Regions from separate parts of the Halopseudomonas sp. T1L2 genome, predicted to be linked through region 2. Evidence: predicted binding sites of a transcription regulator. Region 2 holds the regulator's gene; the other holds the start of a gene.

Region 1 (7,770 bases), 1.9 Mb from region 2:
CCTGATCAACCATCACGCCGACTGGGTACCCACCATCGCCGCGTTCTACCTGACCAAGAACACCCAGACACTCGATGAACTGGCTCGTGAACAGGCCAACCTGGCCGAGGCCAGCGTGAGCACCAACTAAGGCGGCAGGAACAAAAAAGGGTGGCCATCATGGCCACCCTTTTTTGTGCATCATTCCGCCGTCTAGCCCTTGAAGCCGAGCACGTCCTGCATATCAAACAGGCCCGCGCCACGGCCCTCAAGCCACATCGCCGAACGTACCGCACCCTTGGCAAAGGTCATCCGACTGGAGGCCTTGTGGGTAATTTCTACCCGCTCACCCTCGGTCGCAAACAGCACGGTGTGATCTCCGACCACGTCACCGGCGCGAACCGTCGCAAAACCAATGGTCTTGGGGTCACGCGCCCCGGTCTGCCCTTCACGCCCATAAACAGCCACGTCAGCCAGATTGCGACCGAGCGCATCGGCAACAACCTCCCCCATGCGCAGGGCCGTTCCAGATGGAGCGTCGACCTTGTGACGGTGGTGCGCCTCGATAACCTCGACATCAGCCTCATCCCCCATGACCCGCGCAGCCATGTCCAGCAGCTTGAGACAGAGGTTCACGCCAACACTGAAGTTGGGCGCAAAGACGATAGGGATCTGCTTGCCGGCCTCGGCGAGCAACGCCTTTTCAGCCTCGGAGAAACCCGTAGTACCGATCACCATCGCCTTGCCTGCATCACGGCAAATCTGCAGATTCACCAGCGTCGTGGTCGGATGAGTGAAGTCGATCAGCACGTCAAAGTCGTCGACCACTTGCTTGAGGTCACCACTGATCGCAACGCCCAAGCGACCGAAACCGGCCAACTCACCCGCATCAGCGCCCACCAGCGAACTGTCAGGGCGCTCAATCGCCGCCGTCAGCGCAGCACCTTCCGTCTGACCGATTGCCTCGATCAGCGTCTTCCCCATGCGCCCGGCAGCGCCAATTACCGCAATCCGTCTCATCTTGCGCACCTGCCTCAGAATTTCATGTCTTCGAAGAAGTTCTTCACACCATCAAACCAGCTCTTGGCACGAGGCGACTGACTCGAGCCTTCGGCCTCAAGTGTTTGACGCAGCTCTTCGAGCAATTCGCGCTGACGCTTGGTCAGGTTGACCGGCGTTTCGACAACCACCCGGCAGAGCAGATCACCGGCCGAACCACCACGCACTGGCGTCACACCCTTGCCGCGCAGGCGGAACAGCTTACCGGTTTGCGCGCCCTCGGGAATCTTCAGCTTGACCCGACCGTCCAGGGTCGGCACCTCAAGCTCTCCGCCCAGTGCCGCATCGACGAAGCTGATCGGCACCTCACAGTACAGATTCTTGCCGTCACGCTGGAAGATCTTGTGCTCGCGCACCGAAACAACCACATACAGATCACCGGCAGGGCCGCCATTAACACCGGCCTCACCTTCACCTGCCAGGCGGATACGGTCACCGGTATCCACACCGGCCGGAACCTTGACCGACAAGTTCTTCTGCTTCTCTACACGACCATTGCCGTGGCAGTCCTTGCACGGATCGGTAATCATCTTGCCGGTACCATGACAGCGCGGGCAGGTCTGCTGCACCGAGAAGAAGCCCTGCTGCATGCGTACCTGACCATGACCACCGCAGGTGGTACAGGTTGTCGGCGTGGTGCCCTTCTTCGCACCGCTACCATCACAGGTTTCGCAGGCAACCAGAGTCGGCACACGAATGGTGACCGTGGTACCGCGCACCGCCTCTTCCAGATCCAGCTCCAGGGTGTAACGCAGGTCACTGCCGCGCTGCACGCTGGAACGGCCACGACCGCCGCCGCCACCGAAAATGTCACCAAATACATCGCCGAAGATATCGGAGAAGTTGGCGCCGCCGCCACCAAAACCACCGGCACCGCCACCCATGTTCGGATCCACGCCGGCGTGACCATACTGATCGTAGGCGGCGCGCTTGTTGGCGTCGGTCAGCACTTCGTAGGCTTCGGTCGCTTCCTTGAACCTCTCTTCGGCATTCTCGTCATCCGGGTTACGGTCCGGATGATATTTCATCGCCAGACGGCGATAGGCCTTTTTCAGCTCGGCCTCGCTGGCGCCCTTTTCGACCCCCAGCACTTCGTAATAATCACGCTTGGACATGTGTTCGACTTCCCTTACAGAGACACCCGGCACAAACGGCAACGCGGGAGAAGCTCCCGCGTTGCCAGGCAGAGTTGGAGGGCAACACACCGGACATGCCGTCGGTGCACCACCCTACCCGGTTCATCAAGGACTTACTTGTTGTCCTTGACCTCTTCGAACTCGGCGTCGACCACGTCGTCCGCATCGTTACCGGACTCCGCGCCTGCTGCCGGGTCTTCACCCTTGCCAGCCTGAGCCTGTTCGGCATACATCTTCTGGACCAGCGGGCCAGATGTCTCGGACAACGCGTTGATCTTGGCCTCGATCTCTTCCTTGTCGCCGGTCTTGATCGCAGCTTCCAGATCGCTCAGCGCCGTTTCGATGGCGGCCTTCTCTTCATCAGTCGCCTTGTCGCCCGCCTCGGTCAGGGTCTTGCGAGTCGCGTGAACCAGCTGATCGGCCTGGTTGCGCACGGTTACCAGTTCTTCGAACTTGCGGTCTTCCTCAGCGTTGGCCTCGGCATCACGCACCATCTTCTCGATTTCGTCATCCGACAGACCAGAGGACGCCTTGATCACGATGGACTGCTCTTTGCCGGTTGCCTTGTCTTTGGCAGACACGTTGAGGATACCGTTGGCATCGATGTCGAAGCTGACCTCAATCTGCGGCACGCCACGCTGCGCCGGCGGAATGTCGGCCAGATCGAAACGGCCCAGCGACTTGTTCTGGCTCGCCTGCTTGCGCTCACCCTGCAGCACGTGAATGGTCACCGCCGTCTGGTTGTCGTCTGCAGTCGAGAACACCTGCGACTTTTTGGTCGGGATGGTGGTGTTCTTCTCGATCAGCGTAGTCATCACGCCACCCATGGTTTCGATACCCAGCGACAGCGGAGTAACGTCCAGCAGCAGCACGTCCTTCACGTCACCGGCCAGCACCGCACCCTGAATGGAGGCACCGATAGCGACCGCTTCGTCCGGGTTAACGTCCTTGCGCGGCTCCTTATTGAAGAACTCGGCAACGGTCTTCTGCACCAGCGGCATGCGAGTCTGACCACCAACCAGTATAACGTCGTTGATGTCAGACACATCCAGGCCGGCATCCTGCATCGCGATGCGGCAGGGCTCGATGCTGCGCTTGATCAGGTCTTCAACCAGCGACTCCAGCTTGGCACGCGTCACCTTGACGTTCAGGTGCTTCGGACCGGACGCATCTGCAGTGATGTACGGCAGGTTGACGTCGGTCTGCTGGCTGGAAGACAGCTCGATCTTGGCCTTTTCAGCCGCTTCTTTCAGACGCTGCAGCGCCAGCGGATCGTTGTGCAGGTCAACGCCGTTCTCTTTCTTGAACTCGTCTGCCAGGTAGTCGATCAGACGCATGTCGAAATCTTCACCACCCAGGAAGGTGTCACCATTGGTGGCCAGCACTTCAAACTGGTGCTCGCCGTCAACTTCGGCAATTTCGATTACGGACACGTCAAAGGTACCGCCACCCAGGTCGTATACGACAACGGTGGAGTCGCCACGCGCCTTGTCCATACCGTAGGCCAGAGCAGCTGCGGTCGGCTCGTTGATGATGCGCTTGACTTCCAGACCGGCGATGCGGCCGGCGTCTTTGGTGGCCTGACGCTGGCTGTCGTTAAAGTAGGCCGGCACGGTGATAACCGCTTCGGTAACCGGTTCACCAAGGTAATCCTCGGCGGTCTTCTTCATTTTCTTCAGTACTTCAGCAGACACCTGCGGCGGAGCCATTTTCTCGTCATTTACCTGAACCCAGGCGTCACCGTTGTCGGCCTTGACGATCTTGTACGGCACCAGCTTGATGTCTTTCTGTACGACGTCTTCTTCAAAACGGCGGCCGATCAGACGCTTGACCGCGTACAGGGTGTTCTGCGGGTTGGTAACCGCCTGACGCTTGGCCGACTGGCCAACCAGGGTTTCACCGTCGTTGGTGTAGGCGACGATGGACGGCGTGGTACGACCACCCTCAGCGTTCTCGATCACCTTGGCGGAACCGTTTTCCAGAATAGAGACACAGGAGTTGGTGGTCCCCAGGTCGATACCGATAATCTTGCCCATAAGTTTCTCTCCGAATCTGACTGCCGCGTCTTGGTCTGCGGCGCTGTTCAACTATGCTTGAGCCCTTGATGGGGGCTGCCAAATCAATTTCAAGCCTGCTCGTCAATCGAGGGCGCGGCACCCGCCGCCGGGGCCTTGCTGACGACAACCATGGCCGGGCGCAACAGGCGACCGCTGAGGGTGTAACCCTTCTGGAACACCTTGAGCACGGTGTTCGGCTCAACCGCGGTACTTTCTTCCATCGCCATGGCCTGATGCAGTTCAGGATTGAAGGGCTCGCCCTCAGGCTGAACCGGGACTACCTGGAACCGCGCCAGGGTGTCGGCAAACATCTTCAGGGTCAGCTCAATACCCTCGCGCATCGGCTTGATCGCCGGATCATCAGCATTGGACAACTCCAGGCCGCGCTCAAGACTATCGATGATCGGCAGCAGATCATTGGCAAAACGCTCCAGCGCGAACTTGTGCGCCTTCTCGACATCCTGCTCGGCACGGCGACGCGCATTCTGCACATCAGCCGCCGCCCGCAGAGCCTGATCCTGAGCGGTAGCCAGCTGTTCTTCCAGACTCGCTACGCGCGCGGCAAGATCGCCTTCGGGCGTCGCAACGGTCTGATCGACCACGTCGTCCTGATCCTGCAGATCCGGTCTCTGTTCCTCTGCCATGTCTTTCTCCTGTCATAGGGTGGGCGTGTCTTTGCGCGCAATCGCCGCACACGCAGTCAATGATGAACGACCAGCCTCGCCGATCGCGTCTGGCAACCTATATGGGGACAGTCCACACAGCTTCAAGGGTCAATATCAATCAGTGTGCTCATGCTATTGCGGGGACTTGTCGCCACAAAGCAAACTACTGTATAAACAACCAGAACAATTTTCTCGGGAGCGCGCCATGCTGATCCACCTCGCGGTCAACAACTACGCCATCGTCGACACCCTGGAACTCGAGCTGGGCGGCGGCATGAGCGTGATTACCGGCGAAACCGGTGCAGGCAAATCCATCATGCTCGATGCACTGGCCCTCACCCTTGGCGATCGCGCCGACAGCGGCGCGGTGCGCCCCGGCGCCGACAAGGCCGACATCCTCGCCACCTTCGACATTCGCGACATTCCCGAAGCCCGCCAGTGGCTCGATGAGCGTGACCTGACGCAGGACGACGACCAGGTTATCCTCCGGCGCGTGATCACCGCCGAAGGCCGCTCACGAGGCTACATCAATGGCGCACCCTGCCCCCAGCAGGACCTGCGTGCCCTCGGCGAAATGCTGATCGACATTCACAGCCAGCATGAGCACCAGTCGCTGCTGAAAACCGATACCCATCGACGCCTGCTGGACGAGTACGCCGGCGCCGGCGAACTCGCGAGACAGGTTCAACTGGCTGCCCAGCGCTGCCGCCAGACCGAGAAGGCGCTACGCCAGGCCAGCCAGCAAAGCGAAGAACAGGCCGCTCGCCAGCAGCTGCTGACCTACCAACTGGACGAACTGGACAATCTGAGCCTGCAGGACGGCGAACTGGACGAACTGGAGAACGAGCAGCGTCAGCTTGCCAGCGCAGACCAGATCCTGCATTCCTGCCAGCAAGTCATCAACATCTGCAGCGAAAATGACGCAGGCAGCGTGCTGGAAGCCCTGACCGCCAGCCTGAGTCGGCTGGACGCCTTTAAAAGCCACAGCCCGCAACTGGGTGAAGCCAGCGACATGCTCGCCAGCGCACAGATTCAGATCGAGGAAGCAGTCGGCGAACTGACCCGTTACCTCGACCACTTCGAGGCCGACCCTGAACGCCAGCAGTACGTGGAAGAACGCCTCAGCGCCATTTATGACCTGGCACGCAAGCACCGTATTCAGCCGCAGGAGCTGCCCGCACTGCAGCAGCAGCTGATCGACGAACTGGAAGGCCAGCAGCAACAAGCTGCCGACGCAGAGCGCCTGCAGGAAGAACTGGTTGCCTACCAGGCCCACTATCGCCAACTGAGCGAGAAACTGTCAGCACAGCGCAGCAAGGGAGCAGCCAAACTCGCCAAGGCAGTAACTCAGGAAATTCAGCGCCTGGGCATGCCCGGTGGCCGAATCGAGCTGCAGCTGACACCGCTGGACGCTGACAGCTACCCGGTAACCGGGCTGGAAACCGTCGAGTTCCTGGTCAGTGCCAACCCCGGCCAGCCCGCCAAACCGCTGGCCAAGGTAGCATCTGGCGGCGAACTGTCACGCATCAGCCTCGGCATTCAGGTCATCACCGCACAGACGTCACGCGTTCCCACACTGGTGTTTGACGAAGTCGATGTGGGTATCGGCGGCCCGACCGCCGAGATCGTTGGCCAGCTGCTTCGCCAACTTGGCGCGCGCGGCCAGGTACTGACAGTCACCCACCTGCCGCAGGTCGCCGCTCAGGGGCATCAGCACCTGTTTGTACGCAAACAGCAAACCCGCAACAGCACACGCACCTGCATTGACCAGCTGGACGATAACGCCCGCGTACAGGAAGTCGCCCGCATGCTTGGCGGCGTCGACTTGACCGACGAATCACTGGCCCACGCCCGCAAGCTGCTCAGCGTTGCACACTGAGCAGATATAAAAAAACCGGGCCTGGCCCGGTTTTTTTGCACCAAAAAATCAGCACTTGTCCAATCTGACGTTACTTGCCGCCAGCCTTGCGCACATACAGCACCAGATTGTGGTCAACCAACTCGAAGCCGTGCTCCTTGACGATTTCGCGCTGACGGCGCTCGATTTCAGGATCGAAGAACTCGACCACTTCACCAGAGTCAACACAGACCATGTGGTCGTGGTGCTCGCCGTCGGCCAGCTCAAACACGGCGTGTCCGCCGTCGAAGTTGTGGCGCACGACCAGTCCGGCCGCTTCAAATTGCGTCAACACGCGATAGACGGTGGCCAGGCCAACGTCCTCGCCCGCCTCCATCAAAGCCTTGTAGACGTCCTCGGCACTCATGTGACGCTCGTTCGAACCGTCGAGCATTTGCAGGATCTTAACCCGAGGTAACGTGACCTTCAGGCCAGCTTTGCGGAGTTCTTGATTTTCAACCATGTCACTATTCTCGTTCAGCGCTTCGCAGGGCGGGATGAGTCGGGTATGATCAGGGCAATACAGCCATTCCAAAGATAGCGGATGTTAGCACGTGACGCGAAAAAGCTTTAATCGAATCCTTTTCATGCTGTTATGCAGTGTCTCTATCGGCCTTCTGGGTGGCTGCGGCGTGGTCCCCGGCATTTACAAGATCGATATCCAGCAAGGCAACGTTGTCACCCAGGAAATGGTTGACCAACTCCGCCCCGGCATGACCACCCGCCAGGTGCGCTTCATTATGGGCACTCCGCTGATCCAGGACACCTTCCACCCCAACCGCTGGGATTACCTGTACAGCATGGAATCGGGACACAGCACGCGCGTGCAGGAACGCATCAGCCTGAACTTTGAAGACAATCGCCTGGTCGGCCTCTCCGGCGACTTCATGCCAGGTCAGAGCCAGGACGAGGAAATCATGAGCTCCGACACCGTCGAAACCTATCCCGTCGACCTGGGCGCTCCACTCGGCACAGGC
Region 2 (7,770 bases):
GCTCCGGCAACTGTTCGATGAAATCATTCAAACCAGATCAAACTCCCTCAGCAAGGAAACAGCCTGACGCCATTCAGGCGTCGCATGGTAATCGGCACCGGCCGGCCTGAGCGTCAGCATGCGAGCGATGCGGGCCGGGCATTGCAAGCCTTGCTTCTGCGCGTGCACCAGCCCTTCTTCCGCCGCCGCACGATCATTGCAGATCAGCAGCATGTCGCACCCCGCCGCCTGCGCGGCATCGATCCGCTCTGCCATACCGCCAACCGCATGCGCGCCGGCCATGGTCAGATCATCACTGAAGATAACGCCATCAAAACCCAGCTCTGCGCGCAGGATGTCCTGCAGCCAGCAGGTCGAGAATCCGGCGGGCAACGCATCAACCTGCGAATACACCACGTGGGCCGGCATGATGCCGTCCAGCTTGCCGGCAAGCGCCGCAAAGGGCACCAGATCGCTCTGGCGAATATCCTCCAGTGACCGGTCATCCACCGGCAGCGCAAAGTGCGAATCCGCCTCGGCCCAGCCGTGGCCAGGGAAGTGCTTGCCGGTGGCCGCCATACCCGCCGCGTGCAGACCATCAATATAGGCACTGGCGAGACGTGCCACGCGATCAGGATCGCCGCCAAGCGAGCGATTACCGATCACCTGACTGCGACCGTAATCAAGATCAAGAACCGGCGCAAAGCTGATATCGATACCACAGGCCAGCATCTCGGTCGCCATTACCCAGGCAGCAGCCCGGGCCACCGCGTCAGCCTGCGCGTCATCCACCGCAGCGACGTCAGCCAGCGCGGGCAGCCTGAGTACGTCACGGCGCAGGCGCTGAACGCGCCCGCCTTCCTGGTCTATCGCTATCAGCATGTCCGGGCGCTCCTTGCGGATGGCCCTTACCAGCTCGGCGACCTGGCGCGGCGATTCTGTATTGCGCGCAAACAAGATCAAGCCGGCGACTTCCGGCTGACGCAACATCTGCCTGTCCTCTGCTTCCAGCCAAAGGCCAGGCAGATCCAGCATCAAGGCACCCTGTTTCAATATTGCTTCTCCTGAAAACGACAGCGCATCATCACTGCGCGTCAATCTGAACGCTACAACCGACCGGCGTGCGCTCGAACAGTTCCAGCATGTCGGCATTACGCAGACGAATGCAGCCATGGGACAGCGGCGCACCCATCGGCTGATCGTCGCCGGTACCATGCAGATAGATATAGCGGCGCTGGGAATCAACCCGGCCACCGCGGTTGAATCCGACCTGCTCACCGCAGAGCCAGAGAATTCGGGTCAAAATCCAGTCACGCTCGGGAAATTGCTCCGCCAGCGCCCGGGTCCATACCTCCCCGGTGGGACGCCGGCCGATGAACACGGCACCCAGCGGCTGACCATCGCCGATTCGAGCGCGCACCCGATGGGCGCCGCGCGGCGTGCAGCCAGACCCTTCCTGCTCGCCAGGGCCATTAAGCGCTGTGGATACGGCATAACGACAGACAACCTCGCCAGCGCAGAAGCCAACCAGGGTCTGATCGTTCAGGGAAATATGAATATGATCGAGCTGCATGTCACCTCCAGCGCTGCGCACACCTTAGCGGACAGCGCAGCGGAGGTAAATGCAGGTTACAGCGCCATCGCCTCGGGCCGGCTCAACGTCGCGCTCTCGGCGCGCATTCCGGCTGCCAGGAACGGAACCATCAGCCGCAACACATCGTCGACCGGACGCGGCTCGCCCAGCTCCGCCTCCGCAATCGCACGCAGCGCCTTCATGCTGGACATGGTGAAGGCCGCGCTGCCGAGCATAAAGTGAACGCGCCAGAACAGCTCCTGCGGAGGTATGCCCGGCACAGCACTGACCAGAAGCTGCATATAACGCTGAAATACCTTGCCATACACCTCGCTGAGGTATTTGCGCAGATGGCCCTGGCTCTGGTTGAATGCGAGCCCTAGCAACCGCATGAAGGTTGAGAGGTCATGGCCGTTGCGCGGCTTCACTGCCAGCGCCTGCTGAACCAGCATTTCGAGCAGCACCTCAAGACTGGGTGGCGCGCCCTTGTCACGCGACTCGCGCAGATCCAGTTCCTTCTCAAGGCTGCTGACGAAGGGATCCAGGAACCGGACGAATACGGCCTGAATCAATGCCTTCTTTGAGCCAAAATGGTAGTTGACCGCGGCCAGATTGACGCCTGCCTTGCTGGTAATCAGGCGTAGAGAGGTTTCCGCGAAACCCTTTTCGGCAAAAAGCTGTTCTGCGGCGTCAAGTATTCGCTTGACCGTGTCGGACTGCGCCATGCGCTCCCCCAAGTGAGGCAAACATTCGTTTCAAACATACGTTTAAAACGATTTTAGTGTCAACCCCAGACTACCTTCCTGCCCACGTAAATCCCATCCTCCCTTTGGCAAAGCGGTGAACAGCGACACGAAAATTAGGGGTTGCCGGAGCAAAACAACTGTATATAATCTCAGTTACTGGATAAAAACACAGGCAACCCGCCATGCAGAAACTTACCGCGCGACAACAGCAGGTTCTGGCGTTCATCAAGGAATACATGGACAGCAACGGCTACCCGCCGACGCGCGTCGATATTGCCAAGACTCTGGGCTTCAAGTCGCCCAACGCAGCCGAAGACCATCTGCGCGCCCTGGCCCGCAAGGGCGCTATCGAGATGATCCCCGGCGCCTCGCGCGGTATTCGCCTGCCGGAATCGGATAGCGAAGCCAGTGATGACCAGCTTCCGGTGATCGGTCGAGTGGCAGCCGGTGCGCCGATTCTGGCGCTTGAAAATATCGAAGACCATTGCCGTATCTCCCCCGACTTTTTCACTCCCCGCGCCGACTACCTGCTGCGGGTCCATGGGGAAAGCATGAAAGACATCGGCATCATGGACGGCGACCTGCTGGCAGTACACCGCACCAGCGAAGCCCGTAACGGGCAGGTCGTAGTGGCCCGCATAGGAGAAGAAGTCACGGTAAAACGCTTTCAGCGCCAGGGCCGCAAGGTCTCGCTGATTGCAGAAAACCCGGACTTCAGGCCGATTGAGATCGACCTTGCAGAACAGGAACTTACCATTGAAGGTTTAAGCGTCGGAGTTATCCGCCGCTGAGGAGCTGATCATGCAGTACGCCCGCACCGAGCAACAGACCCTGACCCAGACCGACCTGTTTCACAACGCCCTGATGGCAACACGCCTGAAGCACCGTGCCTTTGCGCAGCCAGCACAGGCACTGCCGCAGGATGATGAACAGGATGGCAGTTACAGCGAGATGACCCTGCAAGGCAGCGCCCGCCAGTGCCTGCAGTGGCTGGCCCCGGTGCTGCGCGAACTGAGCCAGAAAGACAGCCGGCGCTGGCTTACCCTGATCGACCCGCCCGCTGCACTCAGCCAGCAATGGCTTCGCGGCGCCAACCTCGACCCTCAACGCATCATGATCGTGCGCTCCAAGGCCGGCATGGACAGCCTCAAACTCTGCTGCGACCTGCTCAGGATGGGCGGCAGCCATACCGTTGTCAGCTGGCTTGATCACGACAGCTGCATTGCCCCGCGCCTGGAACGAGCGGCCCAGGCCGGCCGCTGCCACAGCCTGAACGTCCATCTGGGCTGAAAACAGATACAAAAAAGGCCAGCTCAATGCTGGCCTTTGAACTATCGCGGTGTCGATTAATGCAGGACACGGCTTTCAGGGATGGCGTCGCCGTCGTCATCCTCATCCATCATCTGGCCAGCGGCCTGCATGCCGGCACTGATCATCGCCTTGGCAACTTCAATATAGCTTTCCTGCAGATATTCCCGCGCATCGCGGGAAAACTCGATCACCACCAACGGCTCACCCTCTTCGTCGGAACGGCGCAGAGCAACCTTGCCATTGGCGAGCTCGACGATTTCAAGGAAGGGTGAAGGCATTGCGGATATCTCCTGTCTGAACTGCGCGCAGTGTAACACAGCGCCGTACTCACGGCATCCGCGATCCCGCCTTCACCATTCCTGCATGCCGTCGCGATAGGCACGTACGCGACGGGAAACCTCCTGCAGAGCCTCCTCGGCTTGCACACTGGTCCACTCGGTGACCGGCGTGGCACTGGTGGCAATCAGCGAGTTGGTCGAGTTGTCGACCGGCTGCGGCGGTGCCTGCAATCGCTGCCAGGCGGCAATGACACCGGCCAGCCAGGTACCAGCGCTGTCAGCCAGCTCGGTGAGTTCCGCCAGCTCGGGACCGGGAAACCGACTGACTACCGCGGGTACCAGCACCGATTCGACCTGACGCGCATCAACCAGCGGCCAGCGGTACCGGTCTGCCACCTCATGAATCAGCGCCAATACGCCCCGGTAGAGATGAAAAACCGCATGCTCACGATGATACTGCGCCTGCGTCAGTGCATCGATTGCGTCGCTCTGCTCTGCCTGCTGCCAGGACTCGATCGCACGGCGGGCAAAATACAACGCCTGATTGGTGCGGGTATAGACTTCATTAGCCATGGTTGCCTGCCTTACCGCTTGGCCTTCTTGCTGCGGCCGTCATCCACCGACCACTGCTTGCCATCATGGAAAGCCCGCCACCCTGTGGGCTTACCCTCAACTTCGGTCTGCACGTACTGCTCCTTGGTCTTGCGGCTGTAGCGCACGACAGTCGGATTGCCGTCAGGATCAGCCACCGGCGCATCCAGCAGGAAGTGGTATTTCGGATCGATCTCCGCCTTGTGCGGAATCAGCTCCTTGACCAGAGGCGCCCGGGTTTCCCGGTTTTTCGGGAACTGGCTTGCAGCCAGGAACAGGCCGGAAGCACCGTCGCGCAGTACGTATACATCATCAACCTTTTCACACTTGAGTTCCGGCATCGGCACCGGATCCGCTTTCGGCGGCGCGGCCTCACCGTTACGCAGCAGCTTGCGGGTGTTCTTGCACTCGCTGTTGGTACAGCCGAAATACTTGCCGAAACGGCCGGTCTTGAGCTGCATTTCGCTGCCGCACTTGTCGCACTCAAGGGTTGGACCGTCATAGCCCTTGATCTTGAACTGACCTGTCTCGATCTCGAAACCCGAGCAATCCGGGTTGTTACCACAGACATGCAACTTGCGCCGCTCGTCGATCAGATAACTGTCCATCGCGGTGCCGCAGATAGCGCAACGATGCTTGCCACGCAGCACGCGAGACTCGCCTTCTTCGTCATCTGCCGCCACTTCATTGCCCGGCACCAGGTTAATGGTCGCCTTGCAACGCTCTTTCGGTGGCAGGGCATAACCGGAACAGCCGAGGAACACACCCGTCGAGGCCGTACGAATCATCATCGGTCGACCACAATCCTGACACGGGATATCGGTCATCGTCGGCTGATTCGCGCGCATCCCCTTATCTTCACCAGACGCAGAGGCGGCACTCAACCTGGCACTGAAATCGGCATAGAAATTATTCAGCACCTGCTTCCACAGCACTTCACCGTGAGCGACGTCATCCAGTGACTCCTCCATCTTCGCGGTAAAGCCATAGTCCATCAGGTTCGGGAAGCTCTCGTTCAGGCGCTCGGTAACGATATCGCCCATCTTCTCGGCGTAGAACCGGCGGTTATTCAGGGTCACGTAGCCACGATCCTGAATCGTGGAAATAATCGACGCATAGGTCGAAGGGCGGCCAATGCCGCGCTTTTCCAGCTCCTTGACCAGGCTGGCTTCGGCGTAGCGCGCCGGCGGCTTGGTGAAGTGCTGCTTGGGGTCCAGGCCCTGCAGCGCCAGCACATCATCAACCTTGATCTCCGGCAACACCTCGTCTTCGCCGCCCTTGCCCTGCTGCGGCATCACCCGGGTATAGCCGTCAAACTTGAGAATGCGGCCCTTGGCACGCAACTCAAACTCGCCAGCGGCTACCTGGATACTGGTCGACAGGTACTTGGCCGGCGTCATCTGACACGCCACAAATTGACGCCAGATCAACTCATACAGACGTTCAGCATCGCGCTCCATGCCCTTGAGATCGGTCTGCTTGAGCTTGACGTCGGAAGGACGGATGGCTTCGTGTGCTTCCTGCGCGCCTTCCTTGCTGCTGTACAGGTTCGGCTTTTCCGGCAGGTAGGCGTCGCCAAAGTTGCTTTCGATATAGCTGCGCGCCATCGCAATGGCATCCGCCGACAGATTGGTCGAGTCGGTACGCATATAGGTGATGTAACCCGCCTCGTAGAGACGCTGGGCCATCATCATGGTTTTCTTCACACTGAAACCCAGGCGCGTACTGGCAGCCTGCTGCAGTGTGGAGGTAATAAAGGGCGCATTCGGACGCGAGCTGGTCGGCTTGTCCTCACGCTTGACCGCCTTGTAGGCCGCATTTTCAAGCACCGCCAGCGCGGCATCGGTCTGCGCCTTGTTGGTCGGGCGGAAGGTCTCACCGTTCTGCTTGACCACCTCGAAGCGGACACTTTCTGCCTTGGGCGTGTTCAGGCGCGCATGCACCTCCCAGAACTCCTCAGGCACAAAGGCACGGATTTCGCGCTCACGATCAACGATCAGCTTGACCGCCACCGACTGCACGCGGCCAGCAGAAAGCCCGCGAGCAATCTTCTGCCACAACAGCGGCGAAACCATATAACCCACCACGCGATCAAGGAAACGACGCGCCTGCTGGGCATTGACCCGGTTCATATCCAGCTCACCAGGCTGCGAGAACGCCTCCTGGATAGCCTTTTTGGTGATTTCGTTGAACACCACGCGCTTGTAGCGTGAATCGTCGCCACCGATGCTCTCGCGCAGGTGCCAGGCGATGGCTTCCCCTTCGCGGTCCAAGTCCGTTGCGAGATAGACGGTGTCGGCGTCCTTGGCCAGACGACGCAGCTCGTCGACGACCTTTTCCTTGCCGGGCAGAATTTCGTAGTGGGCTTTCCAGTCGTTCTCCGGATCGACACCCATGCGCTTGACCAGTTGCGCCCTGGCTTTCTGCTGCTTTTCCTGCTCGCTGGCAGCGGTCTTGCGCCCACCCTTGGGTTTGCTTTCGGTCTTGCCACTGCCGCTGGTGGGCAGGTCGCGAATATGGCCGATACTCGACTTCACCACATACTCGTTACCGAGATACTTGTTGATTGTCTTGGCCTTGGCTGGCGACTCCACAATGACCAGTGCTTTTCCCATGGATACTTTTTTTCCTGACCCGAACTGAACTCGAAACTGGCGACTCAGCCACATCACACGGCAAACTGCCGGATGGGCTGGAGGGGCCAGAGCCTACACGTCTTCGCTGATAAAGGTAAAGCGCGGATGTGACTCGCCGTCAACCTCGACCACTTCGTTGAACATGGCCAGCGGTCTTACCCAGAGGTCGAAGTCGCCGTACAGGGTTCGATACACGACGAGCGGCTCCTCGGTCTCCGAGTGCCGCGCCAGACCGATGACCTGATAGTCCTTTCCTTTATAGTGCCGATAACGTCCCGGACGCATTACTGCCCTCCTCTGTATCCAGTGTCAGCATCAATAAAAAAGCCGAGGCACAAGGCCTCGGCTTTCGCTACCACCTGCAGGCTTCAGACACGCTCGAAGACTGTGGTGATACCCTGACCCAGACCAACGCACATGGTAGAGATACCGATAGTGCCGCCGTTCTGTTTCATGACGTTCAGCAGAGTACCGGAGATACGTGCACCGGAGCAGCCAAACGGGTGACCCAGGGCGATCGCACCGCCGTGCAGGTTCACTTTCTCGTCCATCTTGTCCAGCAGCTTCAGGTCTTTCAGGACCGGCAGTGCCTGGGCAGCGAAGGCTTCGTTCAGTTCAACGAAGTCGACGTCATCCATGGTCAGGCCGGCGCGCTG

What was found. The regulator LexA, encoded in region 2, represses DNA repair genes until DNA is damaged. The targets are predictions, from matches to a motif close to CTGTNTNNNNANACAG.
Region 1: recN (DNA repair protein RecN) is a predicted target of LexA. The motif match lies at 5,063-5,078, and genes of this name have one in related genera.

What each region holds. Positions count from the first base shown of each region.
Region 1 is NZ_AP040865.1:2,429,749-2,437,518, forward strand. It holds gene ACZ5WQ_RS11445 (hypothetical protein) at 1-130, shown strand, start outside; gene dapB (4-hydroxy-tetrahydrodipicolinate reductase) at 193-999, opposite strand; gene dnaJ (molecular chaperone DnaJ) at 1,014-2,153, opposite strand; gene dnaK (molecular chaperone DnaK) at 2,288-4,210, opposite strand; gene grpE (nucleotide exchange factor GrpE) at 4,300-4,875, opposite strand; gene recN (DNA repair protein RecN) at 5,102-6,775, shown strand; gene fur (ferric iron uptake transcriptional regulator) at 6,846-7,256, opposite strand; partial or broken gene ACZ5WQ_RS11480 (outer membrane protein assembly factor BamE) at 7,381-7,740, shown strand.
Region 2 is NZ_AP040865.1:435,695-443,464, reverse strand. It holds gene ACZ5WQ_RS02065 (mechanosensitive ion channel family protein) at 1-31, opposite strand, end outside; gene nagZ (beta-N-acetylhexosaminidase) at 28-1,014, opposite strand; gene ACZ5WQ_RS02055 (L,D-transpeptidase) at 1,064-1,552, opposite strand; gene ACZ5WQ_RS02050 (TetR/AcrR family transcriptional regulator) at 1,609-2,277, opposite strand; gene lexA (transcriptional repressor LexA) at 2,481-3,089, shown strand; gene sulA (SOS-induced cell division inhibitor SulA) at 3,100-3,588, shown strand; gene ACZ5WQ_RS02035 (hypothetical protein) at 3,645-3,887, opposite strand; gene ACZ5WQ_RS02030 (DUF6586 family protein) at 3,960-4,460, opposite strand; gene topA (type I DNA topoisomerase) at 4,472-7,093, opposite strand; gene ACZ5WQ_RS02020 (DUF1653 domain-containing protein) at 7,187-7,399, opposite strand; gene fadA (acetyl-CoA C-acyltransferase FadA) at 7,483-7,770, opposite strand, start outside.